One region of the Robertmurraya sp. genome, then DNA from elsewhere that is predicted to be linked to it. Evidence: riboswitches for the same ligand, from Rfam matches in the RefSeq annotation. Region 1 holds a riboswitch; each other region holds the start of a gene.
What was found. Region 1 has a riboswitch for S-adenosylmethionine ahead of ACGLXV_RS10400 (sugar ABC transporter substrate-binding protein). Riboswitches for the same ligand answer to the same signal wherever they lie in the genome.
Positions count from the first base shown of each region.

Region 1 (8,170 bases):
AACGCAGGATATTTACAATATTATTTCCCTGGATAAAAGCTGGATTGGCCAACGAAAATATGATAATGAGTGCAATGATCGTAATAATCGTTCCATATTTATAAAAAAATTGGAAAAGATCAAATGACGTTTTTGCCGGGGTCTGTTTCTTTGCTGTTATGTTTGCCTCCATCTTACCTGCCCCCTGTTGAATAGAATAATAGTTCCTCTTCATTTGTTGAGTTTGTTTCAAGTTCCTTCACTGACTTTCCATCATAAAGAACATAGACCCGATTAGTAATTCCCATGATCTCGGATAACTCAGATGATGCATAAATAATAGCCTTTCCGCGGCTTGCCAACTCAGCAATAAGGTTAAAAATGTCCTTTTTTGCTCCAACGTCTACACCTTTGGTCGGCTCATCAAAGATATAGACATCAGCCTCGGCTACCAACCACTTGCCAATTGCAACCTTTTGTTGGTTACCGCCAGAAAGATTTTGAACCTTTGTTTCTTCAGACGGTGTCTTTATTCCCAGACGGTTGATCATTGCTTTTGCAACTAACTTTTCTTTTTTGCGATCCAGAAAGCTCAATTCTTTTGAAAAACGTCCTAAATTCACTACGGATAAATTTGATTCTACCGATTCATAAACAAGAATGCCTTCTTTTCGGCGTTCTTCAGGGACCAAGGCAAGTCCATTCTTAACAGCTTCATACGGATTTTTTACGCTTACCTTTTTTCCGTTAACCTTGACTTCTCCTGCTATTAATTTGCCTTCAGCCCCGAACAGGGCTTTACAGAACTCCGTCTTACCGGCACCTACAAGCCCGGCGATTCCCACAATCTCTCCTGCTCTAACTTTCATGCTGAAATCTTTAATCTTCTCTCTATCCGTAAGTCCTTTTACCTCAAGAACTGTATTTCCAATGGTCATGGATTTTTCAGGAAACTGTTCACCGAGTTTTTGACCAAGCATATGCTCCACTACTTTGTTTTGGTTGGTATCCGAAATTCTCTGTTTCTCGACTACTTCCCCATTTCTCATAATCGTAATGTCATCACAAATCTCAAAAATCTCTGGAAGTCGATGCGATATAAAAATAATTCCAACATCACGTCTCTTTAATTCTTGTACTATACGAAATAATTCATTTGTTTCTGTATGACTAAGAGGTGCCGTCGGCTCATCCAAGATGAGGAATTTACATTCTTTCGACACTGCTCTGGCGATTAAAACCATTTGCTTTTCTGCCAATGTCAATTCACTTACTAGTTTTTTAGTAGGAAGAGACAAATTCATTTCCGCTAGGATGGTGGCCGCTTTCACATGCAGGCTTTTCCAATTGAACCATTGCTTCTTTCCCATGTTATGTACCGTGTCCATTAACATGATATTTTCAGCAACCGTTAAATAGGGGATAAGAGCTGTATCCACTTCCTGATATACAAGTTGAATTCCTGAATCCATGGCACTTTTTGGGGAACGAATGGTCATAGGCTGTCCATTCATTGTGATTTCACCAGTATAGTGGTCATATGCCCCTGAAAGAACCTTCATTAGCGTTGATTTCCCAGCACCGTTGGCTCCGATTAAGGCATGAGTTTTCCCACTTTCAACCGAAAAGTCCACCTCATTTAATGCTTTTACACCCGGAAATTCAATTGAGACATTCTTCATCTCTAAAGTGGTCATGATGTCACCGTCCTTTCAAAGAAAAGCGCAAGCGCCCGTTAAGTGACGTATGGACTGGAGCGCTCTGACTGAGATAAAGGAAACACGGAGAGCGTGAGCGATCCGATGTTGACTTATCATAGGGAGGAGAGCGAAGTACACTAGTCGCTGGGCGCTGGAGCTAGACACTGTTCAAAGTTCAATATTTTATTTATACTTTCTTCAAAGAAACACTCTCTTTATCTTGTGAAAAAGAGAGTGTCTATCAATAAGTCCCTTACTTCTTATAGTGTTCCTTCAGCGTCTTCATCCAGTCTTCTTCAAATTCCGTCGATTGGCCCCATCCTTCAATGATTTCAGTTAGATTGACCATATTAACAGGATCTTTTGACTTTTGAAGGTCTTCTTGAGAGATTAGTGAAGCTTCCAAATCATAAGTTTGTGGTGTTTCCTCGCCTGCTAATTTCTTCGCAAGTATTCTCATATTTACTGCACCAATCAACTTAGGATCAACAGCTGCCGTATATCTCCAAGCGCTGCCTTCTCTTTGGATTTCCTGCAAATCAGCATTAGAAACATCAATTCCATAGATTTTAACTTCTTCTCTGCCAGCTTCTTTTAACGCGCGTGCTGCACCGATGGCAAAAGCATCCCATGTTGCAAAAATCGCATCAAGTTCACCCTTAGGGTATTTATTCAACATCGCGGCAACGGCATTTTGGGTTTGAACACTAGTATCAGCTGCTGCTATCCCAAAGCGCTCCACTTCTTTAATTCCAGGGTTTTTCGCTAAAACATCTTCATAAACTTTATTTCGTCTAACCATCGGTGGGAATCCGTCCACCCATAGGTATGCAATATTGGCTTCCCCTTTTGTTTCTTTTACTAATTGGTCCAATGATAGAGTAGCTAACGCTTCATCATCTTGTGATACAAGAGTAACACCGTCAACACTAGTTAAATTTGCATTCGAGTCAAATGCGACTACGCTTTTTCCTGCGTCAACAATTTTCTGTATGTCATTAACGGTAGCATCATCATCACCGTGAGAAATAATAAATCCATCATAATCTTGATTTAACGCTTGGTTAATCGCATCATGAAATTTCGCTGTATCTCCATTTGCAGTAAATACATCCACTTGGAAACCGAATGCTTCACCTTCTTGTTTCGCACCAGCTAAGAATTGTGCTGTGTGATCGTCCCCACCAATTTTACGAATAACTTTGATTTTCGGCTGGTCTCCATTTGCAAAGCGTTCAGGTACACCTTCAATCGGTGTGTTCGATCCTGTTGCTTCCTTTGTTTCTCCCCCTGATGCACAGCCTGTAAGCAAAAGTGTTGCAGCGATTGCTGATACAAATGTACTTCTTAAAAAGTTCCTCTTCATGTTTTTTTCTCCCCTTTTTGTTTTCTATGCCTTCTTACCAACGTTGCTCTTAGGAGAGTTTTTTTATTTGGCTTTTAAAATTTGACTAGAGAGTAAATCAATAGCCCAGTTTAACACAGCCTAAAATATAAAAAACCTCTCCAGAAAAGAGAGGTTTCATCACAAAATAAGGACTACTCCTCTCTTATCTCTCAAAACAATTTCTTGTTTTGCAGGATTTAGCACCAATTCCATACGGAACGGTTGCTGGGCGTCATCGGGCCAGTCCCTCTGCCACTCTTGATAAGAGAACGTATTTATTCATTTACTTTGGTAAAGTATTAAACTTAATTTAATATTCTATTAACAAATTGTCAATAGTATTTTCAAAATATTATTAATAGAGATATTTTTCCAAAGACAGCCAGATATAACATCTGCCCATGTGTTAAGTTCATCAAAAGCCCCCACTATACTCAAATAAAGATTCTCACCGTCTACGACGAATTGGTGAACTATAGCGAAATTGAAAGCTATAATTAACACAAACATAATTAGGTGAATTCGTTATTATGTGATACACTTTATTTACCATTTGATTTACTTGCTTACATTGTGCCCTGCTCATTCAGTGAGTGGGGATCCTTGTATTTAAAAGAAAAGAAAAAAAACAGACTCTAAAAAGAGCCTGCTTAGTTTGTTTTTATTATTAAGCTTTACGCACGTTAGCTGCTTGAGCTCCACGTTGGCCTTGCTCAACGTCAAAAGTAACTGCTTGACCTTCGTCTAAAGATTTAAAACCTTCGCCTTGGATAGCTGAGAAATGAACGAATACGTCTTCTCCGGCTTCACGCTCGATAAATCCGAAACCTTTTTCTGCGTTAAACCATTTTACTTTACCTTGTTCCATTTTGTTTCCTCCTGCTGTGTGATTTTCACACAATATGTTACTATCCTTGGACTCAGTGATCATCAAGACGAAAAGTTAATCTTATACTATCCTTTACACCGAACAAAAATAATTCTTCTAAAGTTTAACATTTTTTATAAGAATTTGCAAGAAGACAACTGACTTATAATTTCTCAGAAAACTACCTCTTTCAGTATATCAACAAAAAAGAGTGTCAATCCTTCTGGAATCACACCCCGATTTGAAACTATTTTTAACATCTTACATATTTGCGCTTGAAACCAAGCTTTCCTCTATCCATTTCTTTTTGAATACTTTCGAAAGCGTTTAGGAAACTGCTTTTTTTATTGTCCCGTTTGACTTCTACAATTCCTATTTCCTTTGAAATTTCGACTGCCTTTTCATGTTGTGGCAAATAGGAAATCCCCACGGTGTATACGAAATTATTCATAGCTGATTTGGTTCGCTCTGGCGAATCATGAATCGTATTTTTCACCATATCAAGCATATTGGAAATCTTGCTTTCGGAAAACTCTTTGTCTTTTCGATTCCCTAAAAGCCAGCAGTAGCAACTCCATCCGGCTGACATTCTCAACTCGTCACCGCTTGCAATCCATTTATCAGCAACGTCCTGTGCAATATCTGACTCTGATAAAGTTACTGCCACCACATAATCAGACACCATATAAAAATACGCCCCATCCATCCAACGATCAAAGTCCGACTCAGTCATCGCTTTTGGGTCTGCAATAATGCCTGCAAAATACATTGCATCGTAGTTACCTGTGGCATAAAGCTCGTCAGCTAAATCTTGATTTATTTTTATTTTCTTTGCGATTGGTTTCATTGCACCTGTAGCCACGCCAAAAACTGGCTCGTGCGCACCATTGGATATGTACATTTTTTTAGTTCGTTCCTTACCGAGGGCTTCAAGTTCCTTCATAACTGTTTCGAAATCCATAGTTTTGTACTTCCTTCCTTAATATTACCTTTTTAATTATAAACAACTAATATTATAAAAAATAGTTACGGGTAAATAGATTAGATCTGACAATTCCTAATTTGAAACCGATAAACAAAGTAACACGAAACCAATAAGAAGCAACCAAGATCGAATAGATTGAAAGAACATCCAACGTTTTCTTATCTCCATCCAATCAGTGGGTGGATGATCGGCATCCCATTGTTGAATTTCCCTGTTAATTGGAACATTATATTTAATAGTTAATACTGTTGCTAAAATAAACATCGTGGCAGTAGAAAAACGGATAGTAAGTTCGAAACCACCTATTTGATTAGTAAATAATGCGTATATTACGGTTAGAATTACACTTAAAGGCATTAATATGGGCATAATGAGTCCATATGTTTTCAGTGAATCTTGTTCAAAACGTATATGGTACTTTTGCGGTAAATGACGGATAACTGGATGTACTAAGGCAAATGAAGTAAACTCAGCACAGGCAGTGAATCCAGCTACTATCAAAGTAATAAAACCTAAAAAATCCAAATTAATTATCTCCTAAAATTCAATTAATGATATGCTACTTATCGAATGTTCTTGTGCGAGCCGTCACAGGAGGGCATTTTTTGAGATAGTCCACAAGTGCAATCCTTTAATCCCTTTCCACTGAGAATTTTCTCCATACAATTTTCAACCCTTGACACTCGAGTTTTGGATTGTTTCGGTTGAGAAAAATAAAGAATGTATGCTCTTTGCCGTCCCGGCGTCAATGCTTCAAAAGCAGTTTTCAAGTCTGGTGTTTCATCGAATTTATTTTGAAGTTCTTCCGGAATGATGAATTCTGTATTCTTTTTTAAAGTCACTTCCAAACCGGCTTTTTCAACTTCAATGGCTTCAAGAATGTATTCTTTCAAAATGGGTTCTAGTTCAACTATTTCTTGAAGATTGGTGAATCGAATTTGGCGTGCCGCCTGTACATTCTCGGTTTGTTGGACAAGAATTCCATGGGGATCTTTTAATAAAGCACCTTTGTGAAACAGAAGCGCACAATATTCTTTAAATCCATGTATTAAAACGATGTTTTTTTTCTCAAACGTATAACACGGATGCATCCACTTAAACTCTTCAGTCAGATCACAGTCAAGAACAATATGTCTCAACCTCTCAGATTCTTCCTTCCATTTTTTAGTTTCACTTAAATAATCATCAACTTTTGGATTCATTCTACTATTTGTCATCAAGGTACCTCTTTTCAATTTTCGATCGGCTGCTATGCTATTCGTTTATACGACTTTCACAAAGGGAGATTTAGTTGCCACGATACTCCAAACCGATCATTTAGCCAACCAAACCTTTGACTAAAACCATAATCCCCAATTGGCATAAGCGCTTGTCCACCCTCGATAAGTTTCTGATAAATGCTATTAATTTCCTCTTCACTATCACAAGTAACAAAAATTGATATGGAAGGAGTAAATGAAAACTGATGCTTCAGATTACTATCAATACACATAAATTCTTGCCCTTTTAAAGAAAAAGTAGCCTGCATTACTGTTCCTTCATCTCCAGATTCATTCTCTCCATAGCGAACAATACTTGTAATCTCTGAATCCTCAATGATTGATATGTAATAATTCATTGCTTCTTCTGCTTTGCCATCTTGAAACATTAAGAATGGTGTAACTTTTCCCATTAGGTTCAACTCCTTAAGTTTTTTAGTGCAATTTTTAACTACAGTCCAGTTTGATTATTTATCTTTTCTAAAGGCAAAAAAATGATGATACCTGAAAGATATCATCATTTTAATTATCTGGAAAGGTTTTGGTGACTTTAACTTGAGTACCAGGATAATAGTGCCCTAAAATTTCTTTGTAGGTTTTCCCCTTCTCTGCCATTTCGTTTGCACCCCATTGACTCATCCCAACTCCATGGCCATGACCTTTGCCACTTACTTTATAAGAAGTTGGGGTCATTTCAAACGAACTTATTAGATAACTTCTAAAATGGCTTCCACCTATCATCGGTCGTATTTTTTTTAATTCAACATGATCCATTGAGACTTCTTCGAATAAAATAGTGTCATCAATCAACCTTCTCATGAATTCGATTTGGATTGAGCCTTTCATTGACCTTTGTGATTCATTTTTAATATTATCGACTTCAAAATAAGGAATACTTAAAATTTTTATGTCACCTTCATACCCATTTCGATTAAGCCATTTTTTAATAGATACACTAATTTTACCATCTTTCTCCTTTAACTCGTTCCAACCCTTCGATCTGATTTCTTCCAAATCTATTTGTGTTTTATGTAATGTAAAATCCCAGGGTTGAATGGGATCATAAGGATCTTGTTTGATAGGGAAATATGGGCTTGGACTGCCACCCCATACATTTTTATTACTTTCTGTTATTCCACCATTACTCGCAGAATAAAAAGCACTTATGGGCTTATCTTGAAACGTAATGATTTCTCCTTTCGTATCAATTACAGCCCTTTTGGTTTTCTTGAATTGATTGTACCCTCCGTAGACTTGATATTGAATGGTATCGTCTAGTTTGGGATTTTTATGGGTGATTGTATAAGTACGAGCAGCTAACGTTTGTGCTTTTAAGGCCTCTATATTCCATTCGGGAAACACTTCAAATGGGACTACACCCTTTAAGTAATCCTCTAAAAGTATTTGATTAACTGGTCTAATGTTTTTTTCTTCTATATTAAACTCTACCGCACCCATATAAGGTCTTCCATCAATGTATATTAGGTGCTTTTCATCATAAGCATATGGATATAAAATAAACGGGCTATCTATTTCCGTTGTTGACTCTCCACAAGTAAGAAACATTTTCCCACCTTTAAACGAAAGTGTATATTCATCCCCTTCATTTACCATCAATGCTGGATCTAACGTTGAATAAGCTCCTTTTATTTGAAATGGTAATTTAGAGGTGTCTCCAATATAATTTCTTAATCTCACAGAGATCATCTCTTCCGCTTGCACTTCATTAGCGAATATTAGTAAAAAAACTGTGGAAATTATAAGAATAAGTGTTTTCATAACCATATTATTTATTATATGGTTACTGATTATTCCTGAAGCCTTATTCCTATAGAGAGATACTTTTATAATTCTTTTTGATTAACATTTAGTTCAATTAAATTACCATCCGGATCAGCACAGAAAATTTGCGCAAATCCACTTTTTCCATATGGTTTTTCAAGGAGTTCAACTTTATTCTGTTTTAGCCATGTAAGTGTGTCATAGTAGTTC
Region 1 covers NZ_JAKFCQ010000073.1:37,158-45,327, forward strand. Annotated here, with positions in the region: gene ACGLXV_RS10390 (ABC transporter permease) at 1-172, opposite strand, end outside; gene ACGLXV_RS10395 (sugar ABC transporter ATP-binding protein) at 174-1,676, opposite strand; gene ACGLXV_RS10400 (sugar ABC transporter substrate-binding protein) at 1,933-3,045, opposite strand; SAM riboswitch class I at 3,227-3,334, opposite strand; gene ACGLXV_RS10405 (cold-shock protein) at 3,734-3,934, opposite strand; gene ACGLXV_RS10410 (DNA alkylation repair protein) at 4,188-4,895, opposite strand; gene ACGLXV_RS10415 (anthrone oxygenase family protein) at 4,992-5,444, opposite strand; gene ACGLXV_RS10420 (DUF1801 domain-containing protein) at 5,483-6,136, opposite strand; gene ACGLXV_RS10425 (VOC family protein) at 6,193-6,591, opposite strand; gene ACGLXV_RS10430 (SpoIID/LytB domain-containing protein) at 6,701-7,885, opposite strand; gene ACGLXV_RS10435 (VOC family protein) at 8,023-8,170, opposite strand, start outside.

Region 2 (8,170 bases), on a different contig from region 1:
CAGAGTTGAACCAATTTCTTACTTTCTCTTTATCTACGACCCTGTCATCCCCACTTTGAACGACCAATAATGGTGTGTCCTGAGTTCTTTTAATCATTGCGAATGCATTCTTCATCGCTTCTTCTAGCTCACGATACCAGCGTACAGATATCTTTTTTACATATAAAGTGTCTTTAAGGTCCAACTCTCTTACATCTTCATTTCTCGTCACCATGTCTAAAGAAATTCCTGAAGATACTCGTAAGGCTGGGAACACTTTATTTAAAATAAAGGTTGCCGCGTGTAAGATTGGAGAAGGCTTGTTCACTAAACCTAAGCAAGGAGATGAAAGAATGACACCAGCTACATTTAATCTCTCTTTTTGTAGAAGTCTTAGTGAAATCAGTCCTCCCATGCTGTGACCAATTAAGAATACAGGCAAATCAAATTGATACGATGCATCAATCCACTTTTTTACTTCATCCACGTATTCTTCAAATGAATCGATATGCCCTCTTCTTGATCTTGTCGTTAATCCATGACCAGGCAAATCACCCATGACGACATGAAAGCCCGAATTTCTCCACTGCTCAATAAGCCAACCGTATCTTCTATGATGCTCCATCGCCCCATGAACGATAACAATAACTGCTTTAGCATTCCCTTCTGCTTCCCATTTCCACATATGTATTGCCCCTTCTAAAAAAGTATAAGAAAATATTATGTAAATTCGTTATAGTAAATATATATGATTACATTACATAAAGGAGGATGTTTATGATTTATCCTTATCATGATAAAACCCCGAGAATTGCCGAAACTGCGTACCTTGCCGAATATACAACGGTAACCGGAGATGTTGTCATTGGTGAACAAACAAGCATATGGTTCGGTACTGTTATCCGCGGAGATGTTGCCCCAACAATAATAGGGGACCGCGTGAACATTCAGGATAACTCTATTTTACACCAAAGTCCAAATAATCCGCTCATAATTGAAGACGAAGTCACCATCGGTCACCAAGTTATTTTGCATAGCTGCGTCATCCGAAAGAAAGCTTTAGTTGGAATGGGTTCTATTATACTAGATCAGGCAGAAATTGGCGAAGGTGCATTCATTGGAGCCGGAAGTTTAGTTCCTCAAGGAAAGAAAATCCCACCGAACACTCTTGCGTTTGGTCGCCCTGCCAAGGTGATTCGCGAGTTAACTGAGGAAGATATTAAGGATCGTGACAGAATCATGAACCAGTACGTAGAAAAAGGACAATACTACAAATCGATACAAAAATAAGAATTCTTAAAAAATATCTTGAAACTAGAAGAAATATGCCGATATAACTAGAAATAGAATGCTTAACTACATGTTGTATCGGTGGTGCCCATGACTACACTAATCATATTAATAGGGATTTTAACCATCCTACTATTTATTTTCACACGTCTTATAAAGAAAAGTCCTTCTCTTAAAACTTCTTTTTCAATTATTGGAATGGTTTTACTAGGGTTCTTCATCTTATTTATTGCACAAACTCCAAATATTGCGGAAGCCGTAGGTCGAATGAAGACCTGGGTACAAGCCCCTTTACGTTCGACGAACACTTTTATCGATGATAGGGTTGACCTTACGATTATTCCGTTAGAACAAACCGTTCTCTTAGATGCACCGGTCATCAACCAACTACCTGAACTTCCACGCGGTTGTGAAGTTACGAGTTTAGCCATGCTATTACAATACGCAAATATTTCAGTAGATAAGATGACTCTTGCTAAAGAAATCAAAAAAGACACTACAGCGTACAAGGTCTCCGGTGGAAAAGTTTACTACGGTCATCCTAATGATGGATTTGTAGGGAGCATGTATACAAAAGAACTACCTGGTTTAGGCGTGTACCATAAACCCATTAAAGAACTAGCTGAAAAATATTTACCTGGACAAATTAAAGATTTAAGCGGTTCACCTTTTAATGAATTAAAGATACACCTTTCTGACAAACGTCCTGTCTGGGTGATCACCAACACCTCTTATAAAAAGCTGTCATCCAACCAATTTGTGACCTGGCACACTCCAAGTGGTGTTATTGATATTACCTACAAAGAACACTCTGTTTTATTAACAGGCTTTGATAACGATTTTGTATACTTTAACGACCCATTAACAGGGGAAAAAAATAAAAAAGCACCCATAATGGATTTTGAAGAATCCTGGGTGCAAATGGGGAGTCAGGCAATTACCTACCTCCCTCGCTAATTAGCTTTGTAATACTTTTTCCGCTAGGTATTCCTTCTCGAAGGAATACTTTTTTTCTACATACACCTGATGCCATACCATAAACATGAGCACCGTCCAGATCTTTCTGCTATTATCAGCTTTCCCTTGGCAGTGGTCCTCAAGCAATTGAAGCACATACGTCTTATTTAATAAATAATCTGTATCACTTTCTCTTATAATTGTCTTCGCCCACTCATTCATCTCAGCCTTTAACCAGTGACGAATTGGAACAGGGAAGCCAAGCTTTTTACGATTAAGAACATGTTCTGGTACAATTCCTTCTGCTGCTTTCCTAAGAACGTACTTCGTTGTTCCATTAGCTGTTTTTAAACTCGTTGGAATTTTAGAAGCAACCTCAAAAACAGCTTTATCTAAAAATGGGACACGAAGCTCTAACGAATGAGCCATCGTCATTTTGTCAGCCTTTAATAAAATATCTCCACGCATCCATGTGTGAATATCAATATACTGCATACGGTCAACCGGGTCGTAGCCTTCACTTTCTTTATATAGAGGCTTTGTGATATTGGTGAAATCTAAACCTTTGTTATACGTATTTAGAAGATCGCTCTTTTCAAGCTCACTAAACATCTTTGCATTTCCGATATAACGTTCTTCTAAAGGAGTCAAACCACGTTCAATAAAGCTCTTCCCACGCATACCTTCTGGCATGATTTTCGCTAGTAAACGTAAAAATGCTTTTCCAACCTGTGGAATTTTATTAAACACATCTAGACTCTGAGGCTCTCTATAAATATTGTAGCCACCAAATAGCTCATCTGCACCTTCTCCAGATAGAACCACCGTAACGTGCTTACGGGCTTCACGTGCCACAAAATATAAAGGTACACATGCAGGGTCTGCAAGCGGATCGTCCATATGCCACATAATCTTCGGTACTTCATTCATATACTCTTCTGGAGTAATGATATAGCTAATATTTTCTACTCCAAGCTTATCAGCCGTTTCCTTAGCAACATCAATCTCACTAAACCCATTATGATCAAAACCTACAGAAAATGTCTTAATCGCCGGATGAAATTCTTTTGCAATGGAAGCAATGATCGAAGAGTCAATTCCACCAGAAAGGAACGAACCTACAGGCACATCACTTCTCATATGAATTTTGACAGAATCAAAAAGAACATCTTTAATTTCCTTTACAAAATCACTCTCTGATTTTCTTACTGGGTGGAAATGAGCCTTCCAATAACGCTTAATTTCCATTTCAGATCCGATTTTCTTTGTAAAGTAGTGCCCTGGTTCTAATTTTGAAATACCTTCTGACATCGTATAAGGCTCAGGAACAAACTGATACGTTAAGTAATACTGCAAAGAATCATAGTTTAATACATCGTTCTGCAGTGCGAGTAAAATACTCTTTTTCTCAGATGCAAAGAATGTCTTTTCCCCGTCATCAAAATAGAAGAAAGGCTTAATGCCGAATGGATCACGTGCTCCATAAAGCGTCTTTTCAACCTTATCCCAAATAACAAAAGCAAACATTCCACGAAGCTTCTCCACCGCTTTTTCCTTCAGATGGCTATATAGGGCAATAATTACTTCTGTATCGGAGCTTGTTGCAAAGGTTATTCCTTCTGCCAATAGTTCTTCTCTCAACTCAACATAGTTATAGATTTCACCGTTAAAAATAATCCAGTATCTTTCGTTTTCAAAATGAAGGGGTTGATGCCCACTTTCTATATCAATGATACTTAAACGACGAAACCCAAATTGAACATGAGAATCATAAAAATATCCGTCATCATCAGGTCCGCGATGTGTAATCACATTATTCATATTTTCAAATTGTTGTTTTTGTCCATCACTAAACACTTGCGATTTGTCATGAACACATCCAATAAAACCACACATGTATGTAACTCACCTACTCCGTTCTTACGAGTTTAATCTTCCATTCAGAAAGAATACCTATTAATACTACCATTAAAATTATCGAATCGCACTGTCTAATTGACCATTTCCTAAAAATTCAAGCTTACTACCCATTGTTTACATTCATTTTTGCTTCTAAACCACCATACCCTTATAGACGTAAAGAAAAACCGGGAGTTACAAATTTTCTGTAACTCCCGGCTAATTTATTCTATTGAATTATCTTTCAAGAGCTTCCTTACGAAGCGTGTCAGCTTTATCTGTACGCTCCCATGGAAGATCTACATCTGTACGCCCAAAGTGACCATAAGCAGCAGTTTGCTTATAGATAGGACGTCTTAAATCAAGCATTTTAATGATTCCAGCTGGACGAAGATCGAAGTTATTACGTACAACTTCAATAAGAACTTCTTCACTTACTTCGCTAGTACCAAATGTATCAATAGAGATAGATACTGGATGTGCAACACCGATTGCGTATGCAAGCTGTACTTCCACTTTATCTGCTAAACCTGCAGCAACAAGATTCTTTGCTACATAACGAGCAGCGTACGCAGCTGAACGGTCAACCTTTGTAGGATCCTTACCAGAGAATGCACCGCCACCGTGACGAGCATAACCACCGTACGTATCTACAATAATCTTACGTCCTGTTAATCCAGCGTCACCTTGTGGTCCACCGATAACGAAACGACCAGTTGGGTTAATGAAATACTTTGTATTTTCATCAATTAACTCTTCTGGTACAACAGGGTTAATAACATACTCTTTAAGATTACGTTGAATTTGCTCCAAAGTTACTTCAGGATGGTGCTGTGTTGAAATAACAATTGTATCAATACGAACTGGCTTATTATTTTCATCGTATTCAACTGTAACCTGAGTTTTTCCATCAGGACGAAGGTAAGGAAGAATATCCTCCTTACGAACTTCAGTTAGTCTGCGAGCTAGTTTATGTGCTAAAGAAATCGGAAGAGGCATAAGCTCTTTTGTCTCGTTACAAGCAAAACCAAACATTAACCCTTGGTCTCCTGCTCCAATTGCATCGATTTCTTCATCAGACATAGATCCTTCACGTGCTTCTAATGCTTGGTCAACCCCCATTGCAATATCAGCTGATTGCTCATCAATAGAAGTTAAAACCGCACATGTTTCTGAATCGAAACCATATTTAGCACGAGTGTACCCAATTTCCTTAATTGTTTCACGAACAATCTTTGGAATATCTACGTATGTAGAGGTTGTAATTTCCCCAGCAACTAATACTAAACCTGTTGTTACTGACGTTTCTGCAGCAACACGAGCATTTGCGTCTTTTGCTAAAATAGCATCTAAAATTGAGTCTGAAATTTGGTCACTGATTTTATCTGGATGACCTTCAGTAACTGACTCGGATGTAAATAAACGACGTTTTTTTGACATCTCCTGACCTCCTATTTATTTATACTTGAGAAAAAGGTATGCTTATTATATCAACATAAACAAAACCTTCCATTTGATACGGAACTCATTCCCTAAGTAGTATGAAATAAACATGCCATTTTTATTATGAAGGTTTGAAAAATTACCCACCCAAATAAAAACTTTATGCAAAATAAAAAACCTTCCCTGCTTGAGGAAAGGGTGATAGCAAAGTAATTTGCGCCTTTCGCTCTTATCGTTCAAGGACTAAAATCCTTGCCTCAGGTTAGCACCTTCTCTTTTATATTAATTACAGTTATCGTAATTAATTATTAAAGCAGGTTGCTGGGTTTCATAGGGCCTGTCCCTCCACCAGCTCGGGATAAGAGAGTATCCGTTCAATGTAGAATAATACCGTATCACGTCAAATACTGTCAACATCTTTATGAAAAATAGTTAGTTCATTCTTCAAATAATGAGCAATTGTTATCTTCACATTTCCTTTTATTGAGTTTGTAACGATTTTTTGCTATTAGTCGGTAAACCCGATTTCCAATTAAATGTACGAAAGGGAGGTGAAGCACTAACCCGAACAAGCATGTAATAGGAGAAAGAAGCAATAGCCTTCTTACAGCCCAATATCCTATAAGTACCTTTCCATCTGGATTAATCACATGAATTTCCCTTCTAAGATCCACTGCCTTGAACTGAGGGCTAAAACCTTTTCTCTCATATTCCTGAAGAGACATCCACGTCACCTTTTTTCCAATATCAAGCTTTTGAAAGAGCCTTTTGGTGTTCTGACATAATGAACATTGAGCATCAAATAATGCGATCATTTCCATTTGAATTTGTCCCTTCTTTTAATAGTATAGACTATTAACTCGGATTCTTGTTTTTATGAAATAAAAAGGCTATAAAATAGGTCAAATAAGATGTTTTTCCTTGCACCCTCTAATATTTTTATAAATAGTATAGACTAATTAAGTTAATGTGTTATACTAATTAAAAATAACAAATAAAGGTAGGTAGTCATCAGATGAACTCTGTCCGTATTTCTAACCAATTAAGTGAATTGTTAGCCTCTGGTCATGTGCATGTGCAACTATCTGTACCACAATTAGTCGAAAAGGTTCTTACTAGAAACGAAGGAGTCTTGACTTCGACTGGAGCTGTTCGAGCAACAACAGGAAAATATACTGGTCGGTCTCCAAAAGACAAATACATTGTTGAAGAAGCTTCCACAAAGGACAAGATTGACTGGGGAGCGGTTAACCAACCAATCTCTCCAGAAGTGTTTGATCGTTTATATAATAAAGTACTAAGTTACTTGAAAGATAGAGATGAGCTGTTTGTTTTCAAAGGGTTTGCTGGTGCAGATAAGAAACATCGCCTTCCCATACAAGTGATAAATGAGTTTGCTTGGCATAATCTATTTGCCCACCAGTTATTCATTAGACCAACAGCAGAAGAGCTTTTGACTCATGAGGAACAATTCACAGTCATATCGGCTCCAAACTTTAAAGCAGACCCTATTATTGATGGAACAAAGTCTGAGACTTTTATCATTGTCTCCTTTGAAAGAAAGACGGTATTAATCGGTGGTACAGAATATGCAGGAGAAATGAAGAAGTCTATTTTCTCCATCATGAATTACTTACTGCCTGAAAATAATATTCTCCCTATGCACTGCTCAGCAAATGTCGGCGTTGAAGGAGATGTTGCTTTATTCTTCGGTTTATCAGGTACAGGTAAAACAACCTTATCTGCTGATGCGAATCGACGCCTAATCGGAGATGATGAACACGGCTGGTCAGCTAACGGTGTCTTTAATATTGAAGGAGGCTGCTACGCTAAGTGCATTAACCTTTCAAGAGAAAAGGAGCCTCAAATCTTCGACGCGATTCATTTTGGATCTGTGTTAGAGAATGTCGTGCTGAATAAGGAAACACGAGTCGCTGACTATGATGATGGAACATTAACTGAGAATACACGTGCTGCTTATCCTATCCAATCTATTAGTAATATCGTGGATCCAAGTGTCGCTGGTCATCCTAATACTATTATATTCCTAACAGCAGATGCTTTTGGGGTGTTGCCTCCTATTGCAAAGCTATCTAAGGAACAAGCAATGTACCATTTCTTAAGCGGATACACATCAAAACTCGCTGGTACGGAACAAGGAATCACTTCACCACAAGCAACATTTTCAACTTGCTTCGGCTCTCCTTTCCTACCATTAGAAGCAACTCGCTATGCTGAAATGCTAGGATCCAAGATTGACGAGCATAACGCGAAAGTTTATCTAGTAAATACAGGCTGGACTGGTGGCGAGTATGGAGTCGGAAGTAGAATGAAGCTATCATACACCCGCTCCATGGTACAGGCAGCTCTCGAAGGGGAACTAAACCATGTAGAAACATGTAAAGATCCTATTTTCGGATTGGAGATCCCCCTTCATGTTCCTGGTGTTCCGGATGATGTTCTTCAACCAAACCGAACATGGGCTGTCCAAGAGGCGTACCAGATTAAAGCGAACGAATTAGCCACTAAGTTCAAAGATAACTTCAAAAAATTTGCAAATGTTTCAGCACAGATTATCGAAAAAGGCGGTCCTTTAGTATAA
Region 2 covers NZ_JAKFCQ010000085.1:12,757-20,926, reverse strand. Annotated here, with positions in the region: gene ACGLXV_RS11835 (alpha/beta hydrolase) at 1-664, opposite strand, end outside; gene ACGLXV_RS11830 (gamma carbonic anhydrase) at 757-1,269, shown strand; gene ACGLXV_RS11825 (C39 family peptidase) at 1,360-2,226, shown strand; gene asnB (asparagine synthase (glutamine-hydrolyzing)) at 2,227-4,122, opposite strand; gene metK (methionine adenosyltransferase) at 4,363-5,565, opposite strand; SAM riboswitch class I at 5,795-5,933, opposite strand; gene ACGLXV_RS11810 (thiol-disulfide oxidoreductase DCC family protein) at 6,006-6,389, opposite strand; gene pckA (phosphoenolpyruvate carboxykinase (ATP)) at 6,584-8,170, shown strand.
Region 2: another riboswitch for S-adenosylmethionine. It lies ahead of metK (methionine adenosyltransferase); the one in region 1 lies ahead of ACGLXV_RS10400 (sugar ABC transporter substrate-binding protein).

Region 3 (8,170 bases), on a different contig from region 1:
TTCATTCTTTTTTATTACCACTTAAAGCAAGCAGCACCAACGATGATTAATAGGATGAAAAGTACAACGATTAGCGCGAAGCCACCACCGTACCCAACTCCGCCAACTGCTGGGTAACCACAACCGCTGTGAGGATATCCGTATCCGTACATTTAAATTCCTCCCTTTTAATGTTTTAGTTAATTATTAATAACCGAAACCATAGCCCCAAGAAGCACCAATGATAATTAAAAGGATAAATAAAACTACTAGCAGAGCGAAACCTCCGCCGTATCCACCAAATGTTTCTGACATTTAAATTACCTCCTTAGTTGTAAGTCAATATATCCTATGTAAGAAACCCAAAATGTGCGAATAGTCAAACGCCCTTTTTTAGGTAAAAAGCGGAGGCGGCTTGTACAGGGGCGACAGGCATAAGACGCACTCCGCAGGAAATCCTGATTTCTGGAGGAGGGCGGCTTATGACCCGAGCCCCTAGCCGCTGGAGCTGGATTTCAAACTAGGTCAAGCTTTAATCCAAAACAAGAGCCTCCCCAAATGGGGAGGCTCTTGTTTCTACATGATCGGTCTCATTTCATAATTATTAATAATAGATTCTTTCATTTCAGCAAAATTATATTCGTATTGAATCTGATTTGGCAAGGGAAGTTCAATCCAACGATACAGACCAAATTGAGTGATTTGTTCTTTGTAAATTGGTCGACAATTTTCTAATACACTTACATTAAAGGATTCAAAACCATCCAATTGAACTACTTCTTTAAGTAATTCCCTTTTGATTTCGAGACTTGTTACTTCTTTCTCCTTTTTAGAAGGAAGATGAATAACAATTTTTTCATCCTTTATTTGCTCCAAAATCATTAATTTTGATCTAGAAAGCTTCTTTAGCATTCTATTAATTTTCCAAAGAGAGACACCATCAATCGTTTTAAAAATTAATGCCATATTTTTTTTCATCTTTTCCATTTCCTTTATTTCCTCATTTTCGTATGTATGCATAACATATCACAATTTGTCGATTAAAAAAATTGGACAATTGACCTAGCGAGTACTTGTCCTTTTCTTTTTCTTATTCGAGATCAGGACGTTTGTTGTATGTTTCTATCATACATTACCAATATTGATGTAAATTTACCGTCTATTATAATAAAAAACCATTCTAAAGTAGTTTAATAGATTTTATGAAAAAAGGAAACTTCCATCTTATTCCTGCATAGATTTAAAGGTAGATTGAAGTAAAGGCGGAGAACAAGTGTGAGTCAATTGAAGCGATACATGACGTATAAACCTTGGGTAAGTTTGAAAATTGTTTTTTTACTAGTTTGTCTCATCGTACTTTTTCTTTTAGTAGCAAAGCTTTTCGTTAATAATACTAACATCACCGATCAACCTAAGGAGGACGAACCAGGGGAAAAGATCATCATCATCTTACCGAGTGGAAAAAAAGTTTATACGTACGAAAACTTGATTGTATCTGAAAATGGAAAACTGTACTACAAAGGAGATCGATCAGAGCTTGATTTAACAGGCGGAATTGTCAAATATGAAGATTGGGAATAAAAACGAAAGCCATCTATCGATGGCTTTTCATATTTATATTTTATAGTTTACTTTAATAACATTTGCCTTTTTTAATGTATCGTAAACAATAACGATAGCCGGGCCTAAAAATAATCCAAGAAAACCAATAAGCTTAAAGCCTATATACAGACTTACTAAAGATGCTAGTGGAGAAATCCCGAGACTGCTCGAATATACCTTCGGCTCAATGATCCTTCTAATTACTGTGATTAACCCGAACAAAATAATTAAGCCTACTCCTAGCAATTGATTTTCCTGTAAAATTGCCACAATTCCCCAAGGAACTAAAACAGAGCCTGTACCCAAAATAGGTAATATATCAACAATGACTATTAATAATGATAAAAGAGTTTTATTTGAAACCCCTAAAATCCATAATCCTGTGAATGCCATCACAAAGGTAATTACACTTAAAAATAGCTGAGCCTTTATAAACCCAACCCCCGCCCATGTAAGCTGGTTAATGACAAGGGATGCTTTCTTTAAACTTCCCTCCGTTAGATGTCTTTTTATATTTTCTTTTAATCTAGGTAGCTCTAAAGAAAACAGGAATAAAGCAACCAAGTATACTAAAAATTCAATTAAAAAACCAGGAATGGCTGTTAATAAAGATATGATGGTTTCAAACATAGTTTGTAAGAAGGCATCTAAGGAAGCGATACTTGACTCTATTGTGTTTTCCATCGATTTCAACACTTCTCCTGGAAGTGTTTGTAAATATCTTTCTAAGCTACCCATTATTGGTAAAAGTGTACTCCGATAAAAATCCTTTACAAAAGTCGGAGTGCTCTCTGACAAACGAAGAGTTTGTTGAATGATTAGAGTAAAAAAGTGATAGCCAATGATTACTAAACCTAATATGTACGTTAAGAATGATGCTAATACAGCATGCACTCGTGCAATCCTAAGTTTATTTTTATAAAACTCAACTAATCCTTCTAAAAATATAGCTGTAACTAAAGCAAAAACTAATGGCAAACTATACGGCAGTATGAAAAAGCCAACACTGCACAAGATAATAACGATAAGAAGCTTTTTTAGCATGTATTTCTCTCCTACTTTCCTTCCATAGTATTAGTATACAGCGATTTTCATATGGAAAAAAGAGTTAACATGAAATAAATATAAAAGGACAATGACCTTTTCTAACAAATGATCATTTGTCCTTTTCCAATTAATTATATCTGCTTAGAAAACTGTGATAAATACTTATAATTTAAACGACTATGCTGGTGTATTAAGTGAGCAGATTTCGTGGCACCTGCTTTTCGCAATGTATTTAGGGCTTTAATCGTTTCTTCCGCTGTACCAATTCCAATTCCATGACCAAAATATTTATCTTCACCTAAAAATACAACATTTTCTCCTATCCAAACCGGATTATCATAATCTGGATTGAAAAAATACATTACATCCCCCGGAATAAAATCCGAGCCGACTTTTGTAATAATTCCTAGGTCCTCATCATAGCTCCAATCCCAAATGAGAAGATGATTAAAAAGCCCATTAAAAGATCTCTCGTCAATGGATTGAAGAACAGCATAATAAAATATTACAACAATGGCCGTCGAACATTCAAAACCGTACTCTGTCCCATTATGAAAAATATCTTTTATCGCATCGGAGGGCAATACATTTGGCTTAAGCATATAACCTCTTGATGTTTTCAACCAATACATGGAGTTGAACTTTGATGTTTGAAATATAGAAAATTCTACTTCACTTTCGTTCAATGCAATGGCACTATTCATCATGTTTTCTCGTAACATCAATTCAAACAAAAGCTCTTTATTATGAACATAACTATGCACTTCACTACTGTTCTTTAAGTAGTGAAAAATTTCTGCTTGTTTGCTGGATAATTGAAAAGGGGGTATCTCTACATTCATTCCCGCAACGATAATCACAAATCCTTGACCTCCTTTCTCCATTACTACATGCTATGCTTCAATGGGAAAAGAGGCATCCATATTACGATACAAAAAAAGACGCAATAATTATGCGTCTTCCCTAGAAACTATTAACTACATTCAAATGATCTCTTTTTATACCGATCGGTGATACTGGATACCGTTTAAATAAGACAGGTAGATTTATACGTTCTAGCTCTCCTTCGTATAATAAGCTTCCGTATATACTACCATCAAGCTCTTTAACAACTTCTTGAAGGATATTTACATACTTTGAGTTTTCATTTAAAACCGCTTTTAAGCTAAGCCATTCCTCCTTATTTTGGAGAGGAAATACCGCTAATTGAATTCTTTTGTTAATCTCTTTTTCATTTTGAGTTTGATAGCTATATCGATGAACTTTCTGCAACGGTTGTTTTTGTTGTTCAATTTGCACTAAATCTTCAATCATAGCACTTGCAGTAGCCTTTGAACCAGCTCCTGGTCCTTGAAGCATAAGAGTCCCAACCAAATCCGTCTTAATAACAATGCCATTGTCTACTCCCTCCACATTGTAAAGAGGATGTTCTGAGCTTACAAACGTGGGCTTTACTGTTGCTTTGATTCCCTCATCTTCTCTTTTCAAAGAGGCCAGCAGCTTTAGCCTTAATCCATGCACCTCACCTAAGGCTAGATCTTCTAATGCGACTTGTTCAATCCCGATTCTTTCAACCTTTTCCCAGTCGGGCTGCTCATGATAGATTAAACTGCTTAAAATCATTTGCTTGTAGAAAGTATCTCTACCAGAAATATCACTTTCTGGGTTAGCCTCTGCGTAACCGAGTTGCTGTGCCTCTTGCAGGCAATCTTCAAAGCTTAATTTCTCATTTCTCATTTTCGATAGAATGTAATTGCTCGTTCCATTCAAAATACCCTCTAGAACTAAAATCCCATTCACTTGAAGGAGCTGAATAATCGTTCTAAGTAAAGGAATCCCTCCCGCAACGGCTGCCTCAAACGTTAAGAACTTACCTTTATTTAAAGCATATTCCGATAGCTCCTCACCACGATTAGCAAGCAATTCCTTGTTTGCACTTATGACATGACAGCCACGATCTAAAAATAACTGTATATAGGAATAGGCTGGTTCAATACCAACAATCGCTTCGAACACATAGTCTATTTTTGGGAGAGCTAGGATTTCGTCAATCTTTGTAGTTACAATAATATTCTTGGGAATCTGACGTTCCTTTTCTGTCTTCACTAAAATACCAACTATTTCAACCTTCTTACCAATTACCTTTTCCAGCTTCTCCTGATGAGTATGAAGGATAGAATCATATACACCTGAACCTACCGTACCAAATCCTAAAAGAACCACTTTCACCGTTTCCATCATGTTTTCCTCCTCTGATAAAATAAAAAACCCTCTTCCAAAGAAGAGGGTGTATTGTTATCATCTCTTCTTATCTGTCAAAGCACAATTGCTTTGCAGGAATTGGCACCGTGTTTTCTATAAAAAGAAAATCGGTTGCCGGGTATCATCGGGCCAGCCCCTCCACCACTCTGGATAAGAAATCCAATATTCAATTTATTTATGGATAATAATAGCACAAACTTTTTTTAAAAGTAAAGAAGAATTATAGAATCTTACAATTTTGCCATAAGATTATATATATCTTGAAGAGTCTCATATCCCTTTTGCTGAGCTTTATCAATAAAAATACACCACAGAACAGCTGTCAATTTAGCGTCTCCTAGTGCATGATGTCTATCCACTACTTCTATCCCATACCGCTCGCAAATATCCTCAAGCTTGTTTTGGGTTAATTCCGGATCGGCAACTCTTGATAGAAATGACGTATCAATGATGCGATGTTTTTGAGGGGCTTTGAATTGTTTCCAGTTCGCTGCTTGCAAGAAATTTTTTTCATGATTTGAATGGTGTGCAACAAGTGGCGTTCCTCTAGCAAAGTGATAAAAATCCAGCAGAACATTTGATAACGGCGGCGCACTCTTTAGCTCCTCTTCAGAAATTCCTGTTAACTCCTTCACCTGGACTGGAAGTTCTTTATCATATTGAACTAAAGAATAAAAGGACTCGGTTTCTTTCACATACGCACCTTTTGTCTTTATAGCACCTATAGACAAAATTTCATCGCCTTTTTCAGGAAAGAAACCTGTTGTTTCAAGGTCAAAAACCGTCACCTCTAATTCAGACAATGGAATCAGTAAGGCATTGTCTGAATTCAGTTCTTTTTGAATTTGACGCAAAAAGGCAACATGCTGACCGTTTTGTCCCTGTAAGCCACTATATACATTTGTCCCCAGTTTCCCCTGGATTCCCCTCACAAAATGAATAAATGGTTCAAACGCCATGATTTCCACCCTTTTCAATCATTCTTTGAACGTATTGCTGCAGCTTCTTTCCATCTTTCAGTATCTTTTTAATTAGTTTTTGATTGTCTTTCGTAAGTTTTTTTACATACAAATAGTGGGAATCATCATAAGAAGCCGTAATAGAAAGGTGATCTAATCGGAACTGAAGAAGTTGCGAAAAATTCTCCTGATATTGAGATAACTCCTCATACTTCTCTAATTTGTTTAGCTCTTTTAATCTGCCTATTGTACTAGTCTCGATTATTCCTTCTTTCCACGCCAATAGCCGAACTGCATTCACATATGGTATAAAAGCAGAATACTTCAAATCAATAGCTCCAGCATGTATTCCCTTCTCCTCAACAATGATTTGTCCTAGTGGACCAATTGTCTTTTTTACATGTTTTACATTTTCTAATAATCGGCCTAAAAATTGAGGATGGGAATGGCTATATTCGTGGATCACGTTTTTTAGATGGTAAAGGAGGTCATGGTCACCTACAAGTTTTCTAGCATCATAAAAAATTTGCAAATTACGAATCGAAACCCAACTGCTCTCCTCCATCCAACTTACCACCTGTTTATTCCAGCTGGCAGCTGTTTGACACCATAGTGGATTTGAACTCATTACCTTACCATCGCAAAATGGGTAACCAACTATTTGTAATCCAATTGATAATTCATTTCCTAAATCACTAAAATAAGAACCAGCCTCTTGACTATCGTCTTGAAAAATAATCCCATGATCTTGGTCACTTATTATTCCTTGTTCAAATCGTCCCCCGCTACCAGTAATAAACCATACAAAGGCACACGGAGGTTCAGCATTCATTCGGGCACTCGCAGCCTTAAATACCTTAATCATAATCTCGTCGTGGAACTTATTTAGAGAATCTGAATTTGATATATACTCTGCAACATGAGTTTCTTTCCATAATTTTATTGATTCATATGAACTCAAATCCTACACGCCCTTTAAGTAGATAAGGAAAGCCCCATAAAATGAGGCTCTCCTTATTAATTATGAAGAAACTTTTTGATTTTCACTAGTTAAAAATACTTCTGGGTATCCGTAGCTACCATGTTCACTTACATCTAGACCCATAATTTCTTCTTCTTCAGTTACACGTAATCCTCCAAGTACTTTCTTTGCAATCACTAGGATAACAAATGAGACGACGAATGCATATAAACCTGATACACCAACACCCATTGCTTGAACTCCAAGTTGCTCTAAGCCACCGCCATAGAATAAACCAGGCTTACCAACTGTCGCTAATTCTGGTGTTGCAAAAAAACCTGTTGAAAGTGTTCCCCATACCCCAGCCGTACCATGTACAGATAAGGCAAAGATCGGGTCATCAATTTTACGTTTTTCAAAGAATCTCGCGCTATAGAATACTAGAATTCCAGCTACAAATCCGATAACAACTGCTGCCCACGTATCAACGAAAGCACATGATGCTGTAATAGCAACCAGACCTGCGAGTGCACCATTTAAAATAGTTGGAATATCTGATTTTCCTAATACAACCCAAGAAATAATTAGTGCTGCCACTGCACCCGCACCCGCAGCTAAATTCGTGTTAAGTGCTACAAATCCAAAGAATCCAGCATCAACCGAAACGGTACTACCAGCATTGAATCCAAACCAACCTACCCAAAGAATAAGAACACCTAATGCTGTGAATACTTGGTTATGTCCATAAATATTATTTGCTGAGCCATCTTTGTTATATTTCCCAATACGAGGCTTTAATAGAATAGTAGCTGCTAGTGCCGCCATCGCTCCCGTTAAGTGAACAACTGTTGAGCCAGCAAAGTCTTGCTTACCATGTTCCGCTAACCAGCCACCGCCCCAGATCCAATGAGCAACGACCGGATAAACTAATGCTGAGAACAATACTGTAAAGATTAAATATACGGATAATTTTGCACGTTCAGCAAAACCACCAAGAGCAATTGTTATGGCAATTCCTGCAAATGCTAATTGGAATAAGAAGAATACTGAAGAATTAAGTGCTAAATCTAATTCTGCTCCACCATAGAAAAAGTTTGAAGCACCAACAAAGAAGTTAGCATTGTCACCAAAAATAAATCCAAAACCGACTGCCCAGAATACTAATGAAGCTAAACCGAATGTAAAAATGGTTTTACCAGCAATATGACCAGCGTTCTTCATTCGAGTGGAACCTGCTTCTAGCATGATAAATCCACCGATCATGAAGATAACTAAGACTGCTGATACCATTACCCATAGACTGTTCATTAAGTAGTTTACATCCATTTTTCTTTTCCCCCTTAATATTTGTTGTGTAACT
Region 3 covers NZ_JAKFCQ010000069.1:12,442-20,611, reverse strand. Annotated here, with positions in the region: gene ACGLXV_RS09110 (YjcZ family sporulation protein) at 15-152, opposite strand; gene ACGLXV_RS09105 (YjcZ family sporulation protein) at 187-294, opposite strand; gene ACGLXV_RS09100 (hypothetical protein) at 556-966, opposite strand; gene ACGLXV_RS09095 (hypothetical protein) at 1,255-1,560, shown strand; gene ytvI (sporulation integral membrane protein YtvI) at 1,594-2,625, opposite strand; gene ACGLXV_RS09085 (protein-glutamine gamma-glutamyltransferase) at 2,760-3,488, opposite strand; gene ACGLXV_RS09080 (homoserine dehydrogenase) at 3,592-4,869, opposite strand; SAM riboswitch class I at 4,934-5,047, opposite strand; gene ACGLXV_RS09075 (exonuclease domain-containing protein) at 5,121-5,849, opposite strand; gene ACGLXV_RS09070 (DUF294 nucleotidyltransferase-like domain-containing protein) at 5,839-6,810, opposite strand; gene ACGLXV_RS09065 (ammonium transporter) at 6,871-8,136, opposite strand.
Region 3: another riboswitch for S-adenosylmethionine. It lies ahead of ACGLXV_RS09080 (homoserine dehydrogenase); the one in region 1 lies ahead of ACGLXV_RS10400 (sugar ABC transporter substrate-binding protein).

Region 4 (8,170 bases), on a different contig from region 1:
TCGTCGATGTGTCTCAGTTTGAAGCGATACCTGGTTTCGGAATTAAGGCTATGGTTGCTGAAAAAGAGGTGTTAGTAGGCACTCGTCGTTTGATGAAGAAGTATGAAATTAATGTAGAAGAAATGGTCCTTGAAAACATGGTTTCTTTTGAAAAAGAAGGGAAAACAGCGATGCTAGTGGCGGTTGATGGCGCTTTTGCAGGTATCGTTGCAGTTGCTGATACAATTAAAGAAACGTCACGTTCAGCCATCGCACGCTTGAAGGATATGGGACTTGAAGTCATCATGATTACTGGTGACAATGAGCAAACCGCTCAAACAATCGCAAAAGAAGCGGGAGTAGATCGCGTCATTGCCGAAGTGCTTCCAGAAGGAAAAGCAGAGGAAGTGAAAAAGCTGCAGGCAGCTGGAAAGAAAGTTGCGATGGTTGGCGATGGAATCAACGATGCTCCAGCTTTGGCAATCGCTGATATCGGTATGGCGATTGGAACAGGTACCGATGTAGCGATGGAAGCAGCGGACATTACGCTCATCCGCGGTGACTTAAACAGCATTGCAGACGCCATCTTTATGAGCAAAAAGACGATCACAAATATCAAGCAAAATCTATTCTGGGCATTCGCCTACAACACACTAGGCATTCCCATTGCCGCACTTGGCTTCTTAGCTCCGTGGCTAGCGGGAGCAGCCATGGCCTTCAGCTCTGTATCAGTTGTGTTAAATGCATTACGGTTACAGCGAGTGAAGCTTTAAAAATAGAGTATGCAAGCCCCGGCTTTGGTCGGGGTATTTTTTTGTTTGGGTCATAAAGTGAATGTTATGACGTGTGTGGCATAAAAAAGGAAGCGCATCTCTCATATAAAAAATTGATGAATGTTGCAGTCTAGGGTTGATTCCCTCTAACACAGAAATTCGACCCCAGTAGTCACCAAACTCTACCCAATCAAAAACTAATTAACAAAAGCCATCCACCAAAACCAAAAACAGATAAGGACAGCAAAAAAATAAGGAGGGTTAGCCACTTGAGCTAACCCTCCCTATTTTTATTTACTGATAGCTAGACGATATTCGTTTGTTAGATTTTCAAAGATTTTTTTAACAGGAAGAATCTCTTTGATTTCATGAACTCGGGCTCCTGCAAAGACAAGTCCATTTTCAACATCGCCGGCCATTGATTTTAAAAGGGAATCAAGGGTACAGAAGCGATACGAGCAATTTTTCAAGCAATCTCTACATTTCGTAATTTTTAGCTTTTCAGAAGTAGTGAGTAAGTCTGTAAAATGATTCGCAATCGCTCGACCATGAAGACCAACTGTCGTTTTGACGAGCAGTGTATCTTCCTTCGTCGCTTCGACGTATTTCTGCTTAAAGGAAAGTGGTGCATCACATTCCTCACTCGCAACAAACCGAGTTCCCATTTGTACTCCAGAAGCTCCCATGCTGAACGCCTTGGCAATGTCTGCTCCTGTCATGATTCCGCCCGCTGCGATAACCGGGATCGATACGGCCTCCACAACTTCAGGAAGAATATCAAATAATGGACGTTCGGTCCCAAGATGTCCACCCGCTTCATGTCCTTCCACAACAACTGCCGCTGCACCAAGACGCTCCGACATTTTCGCAAGCTTCGCTGAGGACACAATTGAAAGAACTGGAATACCTGCTTTCTTGCCCCATGCATACATATCCCTTGAAATCCCTGCACCTGAAATAATAAAATCGACCTTTTCTTCAAGTGCCGCCTTCATTTTCTCTGCAAAGTCATTCATTGCAAATAACACATTTACACCAATATATCCTGCATCCTTCTTCACAAGCGCTCTAGCTTGACGAATATGGTTTCTCATTTCTTCAACGGAAATCCCTGTACCCGAAATTATGCCAATTCCACCTGCATTTGCAACAGCAGATGCAAGCTTGCTAAGGGAAATTCCTACACCCATGCCACCTTGAATGATCGGAGCTTTCGGAAGCATATGTCCGATTTTTAACTGAGGAAAATTCATGATTATCACCCATTTCTTTTAATCTCCATTAGATTCTAGCATGTAGTATGGGAAAATGATGTGATATATATTACTAGGTACTAAAAATTGATAATAATAGTTGGTAACATTTTGTGAACATTGAATAAAAAAGTTCTATTTGGATACATTTCCCTTGAAAAAAATCCCCGTTGTCCTGTTAGACAAGGGGATGAACAAATGTTTCAAGTGTTAGAATAGCGGTTAATATATCGTCTGAAGTAAAGTTTTTCTCCAAGTAATGAATGGACTCTCCAGCTGCTACTGTCCTCTCGGCGATAGGCGTAAGTTTTTCAGAGTTATATAACCCAAGATCCCTTAGTAAAATAGGAAGCTTTAGGGATTTATAAAAAGAAAGAAGAGAGGCAACCTCCTCTAAATTTCCCTCGAGTACAAGCTGAACAAGAATGCCGTATGCTACCTTTTCACCGTGAAGAAGATGATGAGTTTCCGGAGCAACTGTTAGTCCATTATGTACTGAGTGGGCAGCAGCGATTCTCCCGTAACGGTCTCCGAAGCCACCGACCAAACCACCTGCTACGATGATTGTTTCAATTACTTGAAGAAAAGCTGGAGACGATGTTTTTTCTTCCATCGCTTCTAATGCTGCTTGGCTATGTTCTAGTAAAACAATCTGACATAGTCTTGCACTTTGATGGGCAATTTTTACAGATATCGGTTGATCTTGTAATTCACGTACTAACACATCGGCTTCGTACCATTTGGCTAATGTGTCTGCAATTCCTGCTCGGACATACTTAACCGGTGAATGAAGAATAATACTAGGCTCAATTAAAACAATAAGTGTGCTTTTCGGAAAAATGGTGTAATGAGTGAATTCACCATCGTCTGTATAAAACACACTCAATGGTGTCCAAGCAGAGCAGGTGGAGGCAAGTGTCGGAATGAGAATGGCTTCCGTGTTTGTTTCGTGTGCCACTGCCTTTGTAAGATCTAGTACTTTCCCTCCTCCTATTCCAATAATAGCGTCGATACTTGTGCCATTGGCTATCGTTGAGATTCTTTGTACTTCATGTAATGAGCACTCACCATGATAGGGAACAAAGGTAAGCCCTACATTGGTTATTTCTGGTAAATAGGATGAAGCTGCTTTCCAAGATTCTTCTCCATGAATCACTAAGCAATGATTAATTGAATTGGAGAGAAGTAAATTTTCTAGGTCGTTTAACGAACCCTCATAACATGCATAATAGGAGGGAGCACCACGAACTTCTAATTTTGTCACTGTCCTCAATCCTTTCTATTAAAAACAACGCCGGAAAAACGGCGTTGTTTTTTAGTTCTTCAATTAGCGATTTACCATCCATTCCGGTTTTCCGAAGCCTTGGAAATCTTCATCGATAATAGCTTCAAATTCTTCCGATTCTACGACTTCCTTCAGGGCTTTCGCAAATTGACTATCAATATTCTTTGTATCTACTACCACACGGTTGCGGTATTGATCAGGCATGTTTTCAAGTTGCAATGCGTCAAGTAAGTCCATTTTTGCCGCTAATGCGAAATTTCCTGGTACAGCAGCAAGGTCCACGCTGTCAACCGCACGTGGAAGCTGAGCTGCTTCAATTGGTTGGAATACAAGATTTTTTACATTGTTTTCTACGTCTTTTTCAGAAACGGTTAATGGGTCAGCATCAGCATTTAATTTAATTAAACCGAGGTCTTCTAAAATTAAGAAAGCTCTTGCTGCGTTTGTTGGGTCATTAGGAATCGCAATAGCAGCGCCATCAGCGATCTCATCGATAGAAGTAAACGTCTTAGAGTAGATTCCCATTGGTGCGGTTGGTACTGAAATCACATCAGAAAGTTCAATCTTATTTTCTTTTGCAAAGTTTTCCATGTAGATTTTGTGCTGGAATAGGTTTGCATCAAGGTCACCTTTTGATAACGCAAGGTTTGGTTGAACATAGTCACTGAATTCTACTACTTCTACTTCATAGCCTTTTTCCTCTAATAACGGCTTAATCGCGTTTGATACCATGTCGCTGTATGGACCAGATGTTGCTCCAATTTTCACTTCTTTTTTCGTAGTCGCACTTTCCTCAGAAGAAGATGCCTCCTCAGAACTTCCGCCGCAAGCTGCAAGAGCTGCAATAGAAATCAAAATTACAAAACTCAAAAATAACTTTCTCATCGTAAATATTCCCCCAATAGTTTTATGGTGTCTGTCACCCTTCGTGGACAGTTGGTGCATTATTGTCCGTCTGGAGTGGACAGTGCTTACATGTGATTTATCTTTTGTTTACTGCTTTTGCTAGTCGGTCACCAAAAAATTGGATGAGCTGGACTAAGCAGATTAGGATGATAACGGTGGTGATCATGACCGTGTTGTCGTATCGGTAGTACCCGAACCGGATGGCTAGATCTCCAACACCGCCTCCACCTACGATACCAGCCATCGCTGAGTAAGCGACTAAACTAATAATCGTAATGGTCACGCCTTGGATAATCCCTGGTTTTGCTTCTGGCAGAAGAACCTCCTTGATAATCATCCACGGGGAAGCCCCGACCGCGACCGCTGCTTCAATGACTCCCTTATCAATCTCACGCAGTGACTGTTCTACCAACCTTGCAAAGAAAGGAATCGCAGCTACTGAGAGTGAAACAGAAGCGGCAGTTGGCCCGATTGTTGATCCAGCGATCAAGTCTGCCAATGGCAAAAGGGCAATGAGTAAGATAATAAACGGAACCGAGCGAATCATGTTCACTAAAAATCCCACAATCTGATTAAATAGGGAATTCTCTAAAAATAATCCGCGGTCGGTAACAAACAATAGTACTCCCACAGGCAAGCCGACAATCATGGCTACCACAATCGATATTCCCACCATATAAATCGTTTCAAAAAAGGCTTTGTTTAAATCAGGTAGCAACTCTATCAAGCTATCAAGCGGCATCTCTGATCACCTCCAAACTTTCTGTTCGAGATGTAATGTACTGCAGGGCTTTTTCTACTTCAGCATGATCTCCAGTAAGCTCCATAATGAAAATCCCTAGAGGGGTCTCTTTTATGTACTCGATTTTGCCGTGTAAAATATTGCCCTTCACTTGGAACTTCTGTAGCGCATCTGAAATCACTGACTCCTCTGCAATCGCCCCACGGAAATGGATCTTCACAATCTTTCCTTTGCTTGAAGTTAGTAAGTGTTCTGGTAAATCAAATTGAAGAATTGTATTAATGAATTCCTTCGTAAGTTCGTTTGTTGGATGTGAGAACAAATCATACACTTGCCCTTCCTCAACTATTCGACCGTCCTGCATAACAGCCATTCGATCACAAATCTCTTTTACGACTTCCATCTCATGTGTGATCAGTACAATCGTTAACCCTAGCTCTTGGTTAATCTTTTTTAACAAAGATAAAATTGATTTGGTCGTGCTCGGGTCTAGGGCAGAGGTAGCTTCATCACAAAGGAGAACGGAGGGGTTATTCGCTAATGCTCTCGCAATCCCTACACGTTGTTTTTGTCCACCACTTAGCTGAGACGGATACACATCACGCTTATCGGACAAACCGACCATTTCAAGTAGCTCTGTTACTCGTACATCAATTTCTGCTTTTGATTTATGAGCCGCTTTTAGAGCAAATGCTACGTTTTCAAAAACAGTCTTTGAGCTTACGAGATAGAAGTGTTGGAAGATCATCCCGATTTTTTGACGAGCGCTCCGAAGCTCCTTTTTCCCAAGAGAAGTAAGGGAAACACCATCGATCTTAATTTCGCCTGAAGTCGGAGCCTCTAATAAATTCAGACAGCGTAACAAAGAACTTTTGCCCGCACCACTATAGCCAACAATTCCAAAAATCTCGCCTTTATTCACGGTAAGTGACACATGGTCCACACCGGTTACTTCACCTTTTTTCGTTTGGTAGACTTTCACCAAATCTTTTACTTCGATCATCTCTGTCACCCCTTAAACTATAAAAATACAAAAATGCCTCTTTCCAATCAGAAAGAGGCATCGTTATATATACGACTTATCTTTCAGAATGGAATCATTCTGTAGGAAGTGGCACCGTTCCATGAAATGGAGGTTGCCGGACGTCATAGGGCCTAATCCCTCGGTCGCTCTTGATAAGTAAAAGGTCTTATTAAATTTGTTACATGAATCATAAATCTAATAGGTGAGAAGTGTCAACAGCTGTTTTTGGTAGAAGGATGTATGGGGAACGCTTACATAACTGAGGCTGTAAGCGGAAAAAATTTTAAAAAAAGATAAAAACACCCATCCACAAAAAGTGAATGGGTGCCATTGAGTAAAATTAGATTTTCATAACTCCACCGGTGCTAGCAGATGTTACAAGCTTCGAATAACGAGCTAGATAACCCTTTTTCACCTTTGGTTCAAAGCCTTTCCAGTTTGCTTTACGCTCTGCCCATTCTTCGTCAGATAAAACAACGTCCATGGAACGAGCGTCAACATCGATTATAATTTGATCTCCATTTTGGATAAACGCTAATGGTCCACCTTCAGCAGCTTCCGGTGATGCGTGACCGATAGACAATCCACGTGAAGCACCAGAGAAGCGTCCATCTGTTACAAGAGCAACCTTCGCGCCAAGTCCCATTCCCATGATTTGAGAAGTTGGAGCTAGCATTTCAGGCATACCAGGTCCACCTTTTGGACCTTCGTAACGGATCACTACAACGTCGCCTTCTTTAACTTTTCCGTTCGCAATGCCGTGAAGAGCTTCGTCTTGTGAATCAAACACAACAGCAGGTCCTTCATGACGATTTCCACCAGTGATTCCACCTGTTTTAATGATGGCACCGTCTGGAGCAAGGTTTCCAAATAATACTGCAAGTCCACCCTTTTCGCTAAATGGGTTATCAATGGAATGAATCACATCATAGTTCTTAACATCACAGCCAGCAATATTTTCACCAAGTGTTTTCCCTGTAACTGTTAATGTATCCAAGTGAAGGGCTCCTTCTTTCTTAGATAACTCGTTTAGAACTGCAGAAACTCCGCCCGCTTCATGCAAATCTTCAATAAACACATCAGAAGCTGGAGCAAGCTTAGATAAGTGAGGTACACGTGCTGCTACTTCATTGATTCTACCGATTGGGTATTCAATCTCTGCTTCATGAGCTAGAGCTAAAGTGTGTAACACAGTATTCGAAGAACCACCTAAAGCCATATCTAGAGCAAATGCGTTATCGATTGCTTTTTCCGTTACGATATCACGAGGCTTAATATCCTTTTCGATTAGTTCCATTAACTGAGTTGCTGATTTTCTAACGAATTCTCTACGCTCAGGAGCTACAGCTAAAATCGTTCCATTACCAGGTAGAGCCAATCCAAGGGCTTCTGCTAAACAGTTCATCGAGTTTGCTGTAAACATACCAGAACAAGATCCACATGTAGGACAGCCGAACTGTTCTAATTCTAAAAGTCCCTTGTCATCAATTTTTCCAGCTTGGTATGCACCTACACCTTCAAATACAGAAGAAAGTGAGATCTTTTTGCCATCGCTAGTTACTCCAGCCTTCATCGGTCCACCACTTACGAAAACAGTAGGGATATTTAAACGAAGTGATGCCATTAACATACCTGGTGTGATTTTGTCACAGTTCGGGATACAAACCATACCATCAAACCAGTGAGCAGCTACTACTGTTTCAACTGAATCAGCAATAATTTCACGGCTTGGAAGCGAGTAGCGCATTCCGATATGACCCATCGCGATTCCATCATCTACACCAATTGTGTTCATTTCGAATGGAACTCCGCCCGCTTCACGGATAGCATCTTTTACAATTTTTCCAAACTCCTGTAAGTGCACATGTCCTGGCACGATATCAATGTAGGAATTAACTACCGCGATAAACGGCTTACCAAAATCCTCTTCTTTTACCCCAGCCGCACGTAAAAGGCTTCGGTGTGGTGCGCGATCAAATCCCTTTTTTATCATATTACTTCTTAATTCTGCCAAAATAATTCCCTCCCAATCTATCAAAAACCAATGGTTTTAATGTTTTAAATTATTAAAAAATTTTAACAAATAGAAGGAGACTTGTAAAGAAAGATGACAAAACAATTATATGGTAGATTTTAAAAGTTACCCTCATTCGTACTGTTTTGTTGCTTTTTAATGTTCTTATAGTGATAGTAGTATGGCGTTTCCGA
Region 4 covers NZ_JAKFCQ010000072.1:24,884-33,053, forward strand. Annotated here, with positions in the region: gene ACGLXV_RS10170 (heavy metal translocating P-type ATPase) at 1-752, shown strand, start outside; gene ACGLXV_RS10175 (NAD(P)H-dependent flavin oxidoreductase) at 1,043-2,005, opposite strand; gene ACGLXV_RS10180 (iron-containing alcohol dehydrogenase family protein) at 2,184-3,269, opposite strand; gene ACGLXV_RS10185 (MetQ/NlpA family ABC transporter substrate-binding protein) at 3,333-4,175, opposite strand; gene ACGLXV_RS10190 (methionine ABC transporter permease) at 4,273-4,938, opposite strand; gene ACGLXV_RS10195 (methionine ABC transporter ATP-binding protein) at 4,928-5,941, opposite strand; SAM riboswitch class I at 6,015-6,121, opposite strand; gene ilvD (dihydroxy-acid dehydratase) at 6,303-7,976, opposite strand.
Region 4: another riboswitch for S-adenosylmethionine. It lies ahead of ACGLXV_RS10195 (methionine ABC transporter ATP-binding protein); the one in region 1 lies ahead of ACGLXV_RS10400 (sugar ABC transporter substrate-binding protein).